Linked DNA regions of uncultured Dysgonomonas sp.. The protein of the gene in region 1 binds, or shares a complex with, the protein of each later gene. Links are inferred from orthologs where the notes say so. Each region holds a gene or a part of one and is shown in the gene's direction. Other genes may lie near its edges.

Region 1 (8,685 bases):
GATCATAATAACCACAATCAACTGCTGTGTTAAAAAGACTTTGATTAATTCCTGACTTTAAAAATTGGCGGGTATTCCTGAATTTGAAAATACGGCTGAATGCTTTTGGAGAGATTCCTATATCGGCCAGAAACCTGCGTTCAAATTGCCGTTTGCTCAGACAAGCCTTTTCTGCAATAATCGGTATCGATATGTTTCCCTTACTTTGTTTTATCAGCGATATGGCATAATCAATCCTTTCATCCAACGGAGACAATTTCGGAAGCCGGCTTAATAAATAGTTATCCACAAAAGAGATAATATCTGTTGTACTCCTTTCCCAGGGAATATCTTCACCGAAAGACTTATCAAATACCGATTCCGTAGAGAAAAGTTCGACCCGCGAATCAGTAAATTCGTTTACAGGCACACGGGTAAAAGCCGTTATTCCTCCCGGTTTGAAGCGAATCCCTATAAACCTGACCTCTCCCAGATATGCTATTTCCAGAAAAGTAGTCATAGTACCCACAATGTGAGGGAGAGACTGCCGGTGAAATGAAAATATAATATCTACGCAACCATCAGGCAATATACGCCGCTTAATCTCGTTCTCAGCAAAATCTGTCGAAGACCAATAGGTTTCGATATATCTGCTTAAAAGTGGATGTGGTAGATGCTCAATGTACATTTCCTTGCTTTATATGACTAATTTTGGAAGGGATAAAGATAAATGGAAATGTTCAACAACGAACTAAAAAGTTAAGAATACTCATATTTGAATCATAAATCTGGAAAAAGCAATACCTTTGTGGCTGATTATGAAAGAATACCGACTGACCGACTGGCAACCGACCACAAAAAAAGAAGTGGAACTCAGAGGATGGGACGAACTGGATGTTATCCTTTTCTCAGGAGACGTATATATAGACCACCCGTCTTTTGGAGCAGCAGTCATAGGACGCATGCTTGAAGCCGAAGGGCTGAAGGTAGCCATCATACCACAGCCGAACTGGCGGGACGATCTGCGCGACTTCAAAAAACTGGGTAAACCGCGCCTTTTCTTCGGGGTAACAGCCGGAGCAATGGACTCGATGATAAACCACTATACGGCGAACAAGCGACTGCGCTCCGACGATGCCTATACGCCTGATGGAAAGGCAGGGATGCGCCCCGACAGGGCCTCCATTGTCTATTGCAATATTCTGAAAGAGCTTTTTCCCGATGTACCTGTATTATTAGGGGGAATAGAGGCATCCTTACGCAGGGTAACGCACTACGATTACTGGGATGATAAATTATATAAATCTATACTTATCGACTCAAAAGCGGATCTGCTGGTATATGGCATGGGTGAGAATCCATTGAAAAAGATAGTTTCGGAGCTCAAGAACGGCAAATCTCTCGATGAATTAAGAGATATGCCACAAACGGCATATCTATGTGCTAAAAACGCTTTAAAACAGCAAACAGACGGAAAAGATATCTATTTGGCTTCCCATGAAGAGTGCCTTGCCGATAAACTTAAACAAGCAGGCAATTTTCGCATTGTAGAAGAGCAATCGAATATGATGAATGCTTCGCGCATTATACAGATATACGATGAAAAGGCGGTAATAATCAACCCTCCCTACCCTCCCATGTCTGAAAAAGAGATAGATGCCTCGTTCGATCTGCCATATACCCGCCTGCCCCATCCGAAATACAAAGGAAAAACCATTCCGGCTTTTGAGATGATAAAATTCTCGGTAAATATGCACCGGGGATGTTTCGGTGGATGTGCCTTTTGTACCATATCGGCACATCAGGGAAAATTCATTGCCTCCCGCTCGAAAAAATCGATACTCAACGAGGTAAAACAAATCACGGAAATGCCAGATTTCAAGGGATATTTAAGTGATCTGGGAGGCCCTTCGGCAAACATGTATAAAATGAAAGGCAGGGATGAAAACATTTGCGCTAAATGCAAACGCCCCTCATGTATTCATCCGAAGATATGCAAAAACCTCGATGTAGACCATTCACACCTTTTGGATATTTATAAAGCTGTGGATTCCCTGCCGAAAATCAAGAAATCATTTATCGGCAGTGGAGTGCGCTATGACATGTTGTTACACCGGAATGACGATGACCGGTTAAACAAAATATCCGACAAATACACGAAGGAGCTGATATTAAATCACGTCTCCGGCAGACTAAAAGTGGCTCCGGAACATACATCCGACAAGGTGCTAAACTGTATGCGCAAACCAAGCTTCTCGCAGTTTCATACATTTAAGAGAATATTCGATAAGATTAATTCCGAAAGCGGATTAAAACAGCAGCTTATCCCTTATTTTATATCATCCCATCCGGCTTGTACAGAAATAGATATGGCGGAGCTAGCCTCCGAGACAAAGCCTTTGGGCTTTAAACTGGAACAGGTTCAGGACTTTACACCTTCGCCAATGACAGTGGCTACAGAAATTTATTATACCGGTTATCATCCTTATACACTCGAAAAAGTATATACGGCACGAACCAAAGAGCAAAAGCTGGCTCAGCGCCAATACTTTTTCTGGTACGACAAAAACTATAGACCTCAGATTATCAAGTCATTGAAGAAGTTGAAAAGGGAGGATTTATTGAAAAAGTTATCTATTTATTAAAGATTTAAACAGTCAAACATCTGAATATCAAACATTTAATTAAAAAACAATCATATGATTACACTTGAAGTTTGCGCCAATTCAACGCAATCGGCTATAAATGGACAAAAAGGAGGAGCAATCAGAGTCGAATTATGTGATAATCTGAGCGAAGGAGGGACTACCCCTTCCCTATCACAGATGCAAAATACAAGGCAACTAATTAATATTCAATTAAATGTACTTATCCGTCCGCGTGAAGGAGACTTTCTGTATAGCGATCTGGAGTTTGAAATAATGAAACAAGACATTCATCATTGCGGACAAGCCAAATGTGATGGTGTTGTATTCGGAATATTGAATCCGGATGGAAGCATCGATAAAAAACGAAATCAAGAATTAGTAAACATTGCGCATAAATACAATATGACTACTACTTTTCACCGTGCTTTTGACAGATGTAATAATTTGTTCGATTCGTTAGAAGATATTATAGGATTGGGATGTGACCGCATACTTACATCAGGCGGGATGGAATCTGCGCCAGAAGGAAAAGAGATATTAAAGAAATTAATCGGTCAGGCTGACCAAAGGATAATAATCATGCCCGGAGGAGGCATCACGGAAAACAATATTTCGGAGCTGGTTAAAGCTACCGATTTAAAAGAATTTCATGGTTCGTTCCGAAGCAGGTACAACGGAGGGATGCAATACAAATCACCTGTTTTTACAAACGAAGAAGAAGAATATAGCATGCTTCTGACCGATCCCGAAAAAGTTAAACAGGCGTTGGAAAATGCCAATAATATTTAAATAGCCATCATATCTAATGATGGCACATTCATAAGCATAAAGTAATTATCGCAAGAAATACAATAAAATACTAACTTTGCATCCGAATTAATTTTATCCAAAGAAAAAAATATGAACTTCAAATATGACGTAATTGTTGTCGGGGCAGGCCATGCCGGTTGCGAAGCTGCAGCCGCTGCGGCCAACATGGGATCTAAAACCCTGCTGATAACAATGGACATGAACAAAATCGCCCAGATGAGTTGCAACCCCGCAGTAGGTGGCATCGCAAAAGGGCAAATAGTGCGGGAAATAGATGCCCTCGGGGGACAGATGGGAATTGTCACGGATACAACTGCTATCCAATTCCGCATGCTGAACAAATCGAAAGGTCCTGCCATGTGGAGTCCACGGGCACAAAGCGACCGTGCGCAATTCATACTTAAATGGAGAGGGATCATCGAAAACACCGATAACCTTTTTGTATGGCAAGACACAGTAACCTCGCTGATTATAGAAAACAAAACTGTAACAGGAGTGAAGACTGCAATGGGTGTAAATTTCTCGGCAAAATCGGTAGTTCTCACAAACGGCACATTTCTGAACGGACTAATGCATATAGGCAAAACGCAACTCGGAGGAGGACGTGTTTCTGAACCGGCATCATTCGGAATCACTGAACAATTGAGAGAATTCGGATTCACTACCGACAGGATGAAAACAGGTACTCCCGCCAGAATAGACGGAAGAAGCGTCGATTTCAGTTTAATGGAAGAACAAAAGGGCGATGATGATTTCCACAAGTTCTCATACCTCGACTTCGCACCCCGCACATTAAAACAACTTAGCTGTTGGATTACTTACACCAACGAAGATGTGCATTCCACTTTACGCGATAGATTGGATGATTCTCCACTTTACAACGGGCAGATAAAAAGTATAGGGCCACGCTATTGCCCAAGTATAGAAACAAAGGTTGTAACATTCGCGGAGAAAACTTCACACCAATTATTCTTGGAACCGGAAGGGGAAAACACACAGGAATACTATCTGAATGGATTTTCGTCCTCTCTCCCACTCCATACTCAGATCGAGGCCTTACAAAGAATTCCGGCATTCAGGAATATACATATTTACAGACCCGGCTATGCAATCGAATATGACTTTTTCGATCCCACACAACTAAAACATACATTGGAAACGAAGCTAATCAACAATCTGTTTTTCGCAGGACAGATAAATGGGACTACCGGATATGAAGAGGCAGGCGGTCAAGGGTTGATAGCGGGGATAAATGCCCATATAAAAACACAAGGAGGAAACGAATTCATCCTGAAAAGAGACGAGGCATACATCGGCGTATTAATCGATGATTTGGTAACCAAAGGTGTCGATGAACCATACCGTATGTTTACCTCGCGTGCGGAGTATAGAATATTGCTTCGTCAAGACGATGCAGACGCACGCCTTACCGAAAAAGGTTACAATATCGGCTTGGCAAAGAGAGAGAGGATCGATCTCCTGAATCATAAGAGAGAAGAGATGAAGCGAATTATCGATTTCACCGCCAACTACTCTTTGAAGCCAGAGTACATAAATGAAGGGTTGGAAAAACTGGGCACTAGCCCATTGAAGCATGGCTTGAAACTGAAAGATGTAATCACACGCCCGCAGGTATCTATAGACAGCATAGCAGAACTAGTTCCTGCTTTCAAAACAGAGCTGGATAAAATCCCAAACAGAAAAGAAGAAATCAAAGAGGCCTGCGAAATAATCATTAAGTATGACGGCTATATTAAGAGAGAGCAATTGATTGCTGATAAGATTTCACGTCTCGAAAACATCCAGATAAAAGGGAAATTTAATTACGAAGCTATACTCTCCCTTTCCACCGAAGCACGCCAAAAGCTAGCAAAAATAGGCCCTGAAACAATCGCTCAGGCAAGCCGAATTCCGGGAGTTTCACCAAACGACATATCAATATTATTGGTACTTTTGGGTAGATAAAACAAGATGTTCCACGTGGAACAAAGCAAAATTTTCAGTCAAAAAAAATAATGTTCCACGTGGAACATGTAAATATTTAACAATAAAAATGGAGCAATTCACAAAAGAGCAAAAGCTAACTTTCTTAAGGAATACAGTAAGAAACATCCCTGATTTTCCAATTCCCGGAATCCAGTTTAAAGATGTAACACCATTATTCAACACCAAAGAATCTCTATCTATATTAACAGATGTCCTTCTGGAAGAATATAAAGGGAAAGGTATCACGAAAGTAGTAGGGATAGAATCGAGGGGATTTATTATGGGCCCCATAATGGCACTTGAACTCGGAGCAGGATTTGTACCTATAAGAAAACCCGGGAAACTTCCGGCGGAAGTGTACGAAGAAGAGTATGCGAAAGAATATGGTGTGGATAAAATTCAGATTCATAAAGATTCATTATCTGAAGATGATGTTGTCCTTATACACGATGATCTGCTTGCGACAGGAGGAACCATGTTTGCCGCTTATAATTTGGTGAAAAGAATGGGAGTAAAAAACATCTATGTAAATTTCATTATAGAGCTGGAAGAACTAAAAGGAAGAACATTATTTCCAGAAGATGTAGATATAAAAGCTTTGATACAGTTTTCCATATAGAAATGAATGAATACCTCAAAAATATAATACAAAATATTCCGGAAAAACCCGGCTGTTATCAATATTTTGATGACAAGGGAATTATTATATATGTAGGTAAAGCAAAAAATCTAAAAAAAAGAGTTTCGCAGTACTTTACAAAAAATCATGATAGTCCAAAGACAAGGATACTTGTCAGCAAAATACGGGACATAAAATATATTATTGTAGATACGGAAGAAGACACTCTCCTACTCGAGAACAATCTGATAAAAGAATTTCAGCCGCGTTACAATGTAATGCTCAAGGATGACAAATCTTACCCGTCAATTGTTATCCGGAATGAATATTACCCAAGAGTAGAACTAACCAGAAAAATTTCGAAAGATGGCTCACAATACTTTGGACCTTATACAAATGTATTAAGCGTAAAAACTCTTTTGGAATTTGTTCATAAATTATATCCTATTCGTACCTGCTCGTTAAATTTGACCCCGGAAAAGATTGCAGAGGGAAAATATAAGGTTTGTCTGGAATATCATATAAAAAGATGCCTTGGCCCATGTGTAGGATTGCAGACGTCTGAAAATTATATTAAAAATGTAGAATCGATAAAAGAGATACTAAAAGGAAATACAAATATCGTAAGCGATGAGATCTATGCCAAAATGCTTGAACTTGCCGAGAATCAAGAATTTGAAGAAGCGAATAAATTGAAAGAAAAATATTTGCTTGTAGAAAACTTCAAAAATAAATCGACAGTTGTAAGCAACATAAATTATAATATAGATGTGTATAGTTACGATGAAGATGAAGGTGCTGCCTATATCAATTATCTGAACGTACATAACGGAGCAATAATACAAGCCTATACGTTCGAATATCGTAAGCGGTTGGAAGAAGAGAAGGAAGAACTTCTCGGTCTGGGTATTATAGAAGTAAGAGAACGGTTCGGCTCGAAGGCTAAAGAAATTGTTGTCCCATTTTATCCCGACCTTGCACTTGAAGGGGTAGAATTCATGATTCCGCAGCGTGGAGATAAGAAAAAATTGTTGCTTCTTTCGACACAAAACGTAAGACAGTACAAAATAGACAAATTAAAAAAAGCAGAAAGCCTTAACCCTGAACAGCGTAGTGTAAGAATACTGAAAGAAATACAGAAAGACCTAAACCTCAAAGAGTTACCTACACATATAGAGTGTTTCGATAACTCAAATATACAGGGAACGAATCCGGTGTCAGCTTGCGTCGTCTTCAAAATGGGAAAACCATCGAAAAGAGACTACCGCCACTTTAATGTAAAAACAGTTGAAGGCCCCGATGATTTCTCTACCATGCGCGAAGTCGTTTATCGTCGCTATCGCAGATTGCTGGAAGAGGAAATTCCCCTACCCCAACTCATTGTAATAGATGGAGGTAAAGGACAATTAAGTGCTGCATGTGAATCTCTTAAAGCATTAGGGATATATGGAAAGGTTGCAATAGTAGGTATTGCCAAACGTTTGGAAGAGATTTACTATCCTGAAGATTCAATACCTCTCTATCTTGATAAAAATTCAGAATCGCTCAAAGTACTTCAACATCTTAGAGATGAAGCTCATAGATTTGGTATTACCTTCCACCGAAATCAACGGAGCAAAAGTCAGGTGAAATCAGAGCTAGACAATATAAAAGGTATCGGAGACGAAACTAAAAGACTACTTCTCAGAGAGTTTCGGAGCGTAAAAAGAATAAAACTGGCAGAAGACAGAGAACTTGAAAAAATTATAGGAAAGTTCAAGACTGCATTGATAAGAAAGTATTTCGAAGAAAAAAACAATTAAATATTTTTATCTTTGCCAGTAGGCCACTACCAATACTACCCGAATTATGATAGAGAATAAACATAAGGATAGAATCTTGTTTGCAGATGTACTAAGAGTATTCACAATATTCGCTATTATAGTATTTCATATAACGACTAATCGCTGGTTTACGTCATTTCAGGAAAACCCTGCCGAATGGCACACAATAAATATATTTGTAGCCTGCCTAAGATGGTGTGTCCCTGTATTCTTTATGCTAAGTGGGATGATATTTCTCGATCCCACCTATCATACAACAATTAAAAAGCTGTATACCAAAACAATACCCCGTATATTATGTGCTCTTATATTCTGGAGCGTGGCTTATCGCCTACTTTCGCCTTTGGTAGCTTCTTTTCTGGATATAAAACCCATTTCAGGTGACGATTTCCACCGTATCTATGAAGAAATATTCCTGGGTACTCCATGGCACCATCTATGGTTCATGTATCCGTTGCTGGCAATGTATATACTCACTCCCCTACTCCGTATTTTCACGGCAAATGCAAAAAAAGAACATTATATCTACTTCCTAATCCTCTACTTTATATTCGGCTCTGTAATCCCTACAATAGATGCTCGTTTTCAGGTACATGTCAGCTTCAATATAAGCGAGTTATTTTCATATACAGGATATTTTATCGCAGGATACTTTTTCTACAAATTCGATCTGACAAAAAAAGAAAAAATTGTATTATACACTTTGGGAATTGCATCATTAATAGGAACATATGCTGTCTCTACCATTGTCGGGGTGGCTAACGGAGGCCCGGCCACTCAATTTTTCGACAGAACGGGCCCCAATACCATGCTATCGGCA
Region 2 (3,220 bases), 820 kb from region 1 along the record:
TATTCTATTGAATATCAGGACTTTTCTTTGATTTTCTAAATCTATTGGCGGTATGGACGGAGAACGAACCAACGGTCACAGGAGCGAAACATATGTAAAAGTGAAAAGTGAAGAACTAAAAGTGGAAAATGAGCAAGAGCAAGTTATAGAACAGATGCCTGTCGCACAACCATCCGTCGCCCTGGTAGAGAAGGCTAAGGTGAATCTTTATCCGTTTTTGCCTCCGGGATATACATCGAGGACGGATTGAGAAAGGGAGAAGTAGAAAGTAAAGAGATCCGAGTAGACGAGGTACGAGATACAAGTTGTTAACTGATGGCTGTTAACTGACGGGATGCTTTACTCAGCAAGCTAATTATTAATTGCTTCCAGTGTCACCTTTGTTACTTTTTGGAAAAAGATACAAGTAAACGAGATACAAGATACAAGTTGCTAACTGTTTACTGTTAACTGTAAATAGTGTTCTTTGTGCGCCTCTTGTGGTAAAGAGATTTAACCAACTAAGTACACGAAGGAAATCACAAAGGGCACAAAGGCTAAAAATACTGTTACTTTTGTTACCTTTTTAACAAGTAATGAGTTTTAAGCAATAAGTAATAAGTTGAGAACTGTATTTCTGTTGACTGCTAACTGTTTACTGTTAACTGTAAATGGTGTCACCTTTGTTACTTTTTATTCTTCCGAAGAGGATTAGTTTTTTATGTAACAGAAACAGTGTAACTTTGAGGGGATAAATTGGGAGAACAAAATATGCAAGGAAATAATATTATAACAGCAGTATCCACTCCGGCCGGTGTGGGAGGTATAGCTATCATTCGTTTGTCGGGCAAAGGATGTATTGAGTTGACCGGGTCTGTATTCAAGCCATATGGAAATAAAAAGTCAGGGGAACAGAAGGCAAATACAATCCGTTTCGGATACATAATGAAGGATAATACAGTATTGGATGAAGTGTTGGTTAGTGTTTTTAAAGCTCCGCATTCGTTTACCGGTGAAGATGTTGTAGAAATCTCTTGTCATGGCTCTGTTTATATACAGCAAAATATTTTGCAGTTATTGATATCTAACGGTGCGGCTTTGGCTCAGCCCGGAGAATTTACACAACGGGCCTTTCTGAATGGTAAGATGGATTTGTCCCAAGCTGAGTCTGTAGCAGACCTGATTGCTTCTTCATCGGCAGCAACACACAGATTGGCAATGAATCAAATGCGTGGGGGATTTAGTAATAAATTGATAGAGCTGCGTACTGAACTCCTCAATTTTGCGTCCCTGATCGAACTGGAGCTTGACTTCTCGGAAGAAGATGTTGAATTTGCTAACAGGGAGCGGCTGAAAGAAACGGCTTATGATATTGAACTTCATATAAGGAAACTGGCTGAATCTTTCGAATTGGGAAATGCGGTGAAGAATGGTATTCCTGTTGCTATCATAGGTGAGACAAATGCAGGAAAGTCAACTCTATTGAATCTGCTGTTGCATGAGGAAAAAGCAATTGTTTCGGATATACATGGTACTACCCGTGATGTAATAGAGGATACGATTAATATACAAGGCCTTACATTCCGCCTGATAGATACAGCCGGGATACGTGATACGACTGACGAGATAGAGAGTATCGGGATAGAGCGTACATTCAAAAAGATAGAGCAAGCCAATATTGTTCTTTGGATAGCGGATGTCAGTAGCTCGGATCAGCATCTTGAAGAATTGGCTGAAAAAATACTTCCTGCGTGTCAAGGCAAGAAGTTGATACTTGTATTCAATAAGGTTGACTCTATATCGCTGGAAAGGAAAATAGATAAGATGCAATTGTTTTTGCAGGAGATTCCTGACCGTATCTTTATTTCGGCAAAATATGAACAAGGGACAAATGATCTGGAGGACTTGCTTGTGAAAGCGGCTGATATCCCGGAAATAGGAGAACAGGATGTAATAGTAACCAATATGCGCCACTATACAGCGTTGGAAAATGCATTAGCTGCTATAAAGAGAGTTGGAGAAGGGTTGGAATTGCATCTGTCCGGAGATTTCCTGTCTCAGGATATTCGTGAATGTATGCATTATCTCGGTGAGATAACTGGGCAAATTTCTACAGATGAAATATTGGGGAATATTTTTAGTAAGTTTTGTATCGGCAAATGATAACTAATTAATATTGATCGAAAATAATTATCAATCATCACAAAGTCATCATTTTATGATGGCTTTTCTTTTTCTCTATTCTATCTTTGCTAATCAATAATTATGGTTGTTTTGATAATATTTATGTCATTTTTGTACCGATCATCGGAAAAATTGCACTCTCGTTTGGATTGATAACGCAGATTATGCATATTTGCAACATATAGCAACGCTGTGATACAAAGTGCAACATCAGGCAACAAATTTTAGCGAAGTTAAAGGATAGAATTATGAGCAATAAATTAGAGATTATAAAAAAATGTGAGTACTGCGGAAAAAGATTCGTAGCACAGAGAACGACTACCCGTTATTGTTCTCATCAATGTAACTCGAGGGCTTATAAAGAAGATAAGAAGAAGAGAAAGGTCGTAGGTCTCAACTATGCCATTATGCAGGAGATAGAACGGATTAGTGAACGCTTCGAAGAAATTCAGGATAAAGAGTTTCTGTCTGTGGTAGAAACAGCTTTTCTATTAAGTATTGAGAGGACCACTGTTTATCGCTATCTACATCGTGGACAATTAAAAGGAATCCGGATGGATGGCAAAACTTTTATTCGTCGTTCAGATATTGATGCGATGTTTGATAATGTCGAAAAATATGAGTCAAAGGCCAGGCCGAGTGTCGAAGCAAAACCGCTCACCGAATTCTATACAGTAGCTGAGATCAAAGAAAAATTCAATATTAAAGAATCCTGGCTATTCAAAGTAGCCAGAGAGAATGATATACCTAAGACTCTGATTCGGGGAAAATCCTATTTTAGCAAGAAGCACATTGATAAATATTTTGAAAAGAAAGGCATTAATGATTATCAGGATATTAGAGAATGGTACACAGTTGCGGATATTATGGAAAAGTATGGGTTGACTCTCAATGCAATATACAGCTTTGTCTCAGAGAATCAAATACCCAAGAAGAAGGATGGGCGAATGGTTTTATACTCCAAACATGATTTCGATGTAGCAAAGGGATATGAAAAACCCAAGGAGCCTGAATATTATTCAGTAGAAGAAGCTATGGAAAAATATAACCTGACTCG

What was found. Proteins that work in one complex are often made in the same cells at the same time.
Region 2: the proteins of mnmG (region 1) and mnmE are in contact, whole or in part, in a solved structure (PDB 9HIP), measured with the Escherichia coli proteins. The link is inferred for uncultured Dysgonomonas sp. from one-to-one orthologs.

Annotation. Positions count from the first base shown.
Region 1 is NZ_LT599032.1:2,546,917-2,555,601, reverse strand. The notes cover bases 2,977-5,964. They hold mnmG (tRNA uridine-5-carboxymethylaminomethyl(34) synthesis enzyme MnmG), read left to right. Parts: upstream 2,977-3,527; coding sequence 3,528-5,402; downstream 5,403-5,964. Other genes in these bases: QZL88_RS10570 (adenine phosphoribosyltransferase), read left to right, coding at 5,491-5,964; QZL88_RS10580 (copper homeostasis protein CutC), read left to right, coding at 2,977-3,416. In the rest of the region: QZL88_RS10590 (DUF6597 domain-containing transcriptional factor), read right to left, coding at 1-667; QZL88_RS10585 (YgiQ family radical SAM protein), read left to right, coding at 798-2,624; more of QZL88_RS10580, read left to right, coding at 2,679-2,976; more of QZL88_RS10570, read left to right, coding at 5,965-6,042; excinuclease ABC subunit UvrC, read left to right, coding at 6,045-7,844; QZL88_RS10560 (acyltransferase family protein), read left to right, coding at 7,891-8,685. UniProt on the Escherichia coli protein: NAD-binding protein involved in the addition of a carboxymethylaminomethyl (cmnm) group at the wobble position (U34) of certain tRNAs, forming tRNA-cmnm(5)s(2)U34.
Region 2 is NZ_LT599032.1:3,368,823-3,372,042, forward strand. What follows is about bases 1-2,946. They hold mnmE (tRNA uridine-5-carboxymethylaminomethyl(34) synthesis GTPase MnmE), read left to right. Parts: upstream 1-750; coding sequence 751-2,142; downstream 2,143-2,946. Other genes in these bases: QZL88_RS14190 (hypothetical protein), read left to right, coding at 53-250; QZL88_RS14200 (helix-turn-helix domain-containing protein), read left to right, coding at 2,412-2,946. In the rest of the region: more of QZL88_RS14200, read left to right, coding at 2,947-3,220. UniProt on the Escherichia coli protein: Exhibits a very high intrinsic GTPase hydrolysis rate. Involved in the addition of a carboxymethylaminomethyl (cmnm) group at the wobble position (U34) of certain tRNAs, forming tRNA-cmnm(5)s(2)U34.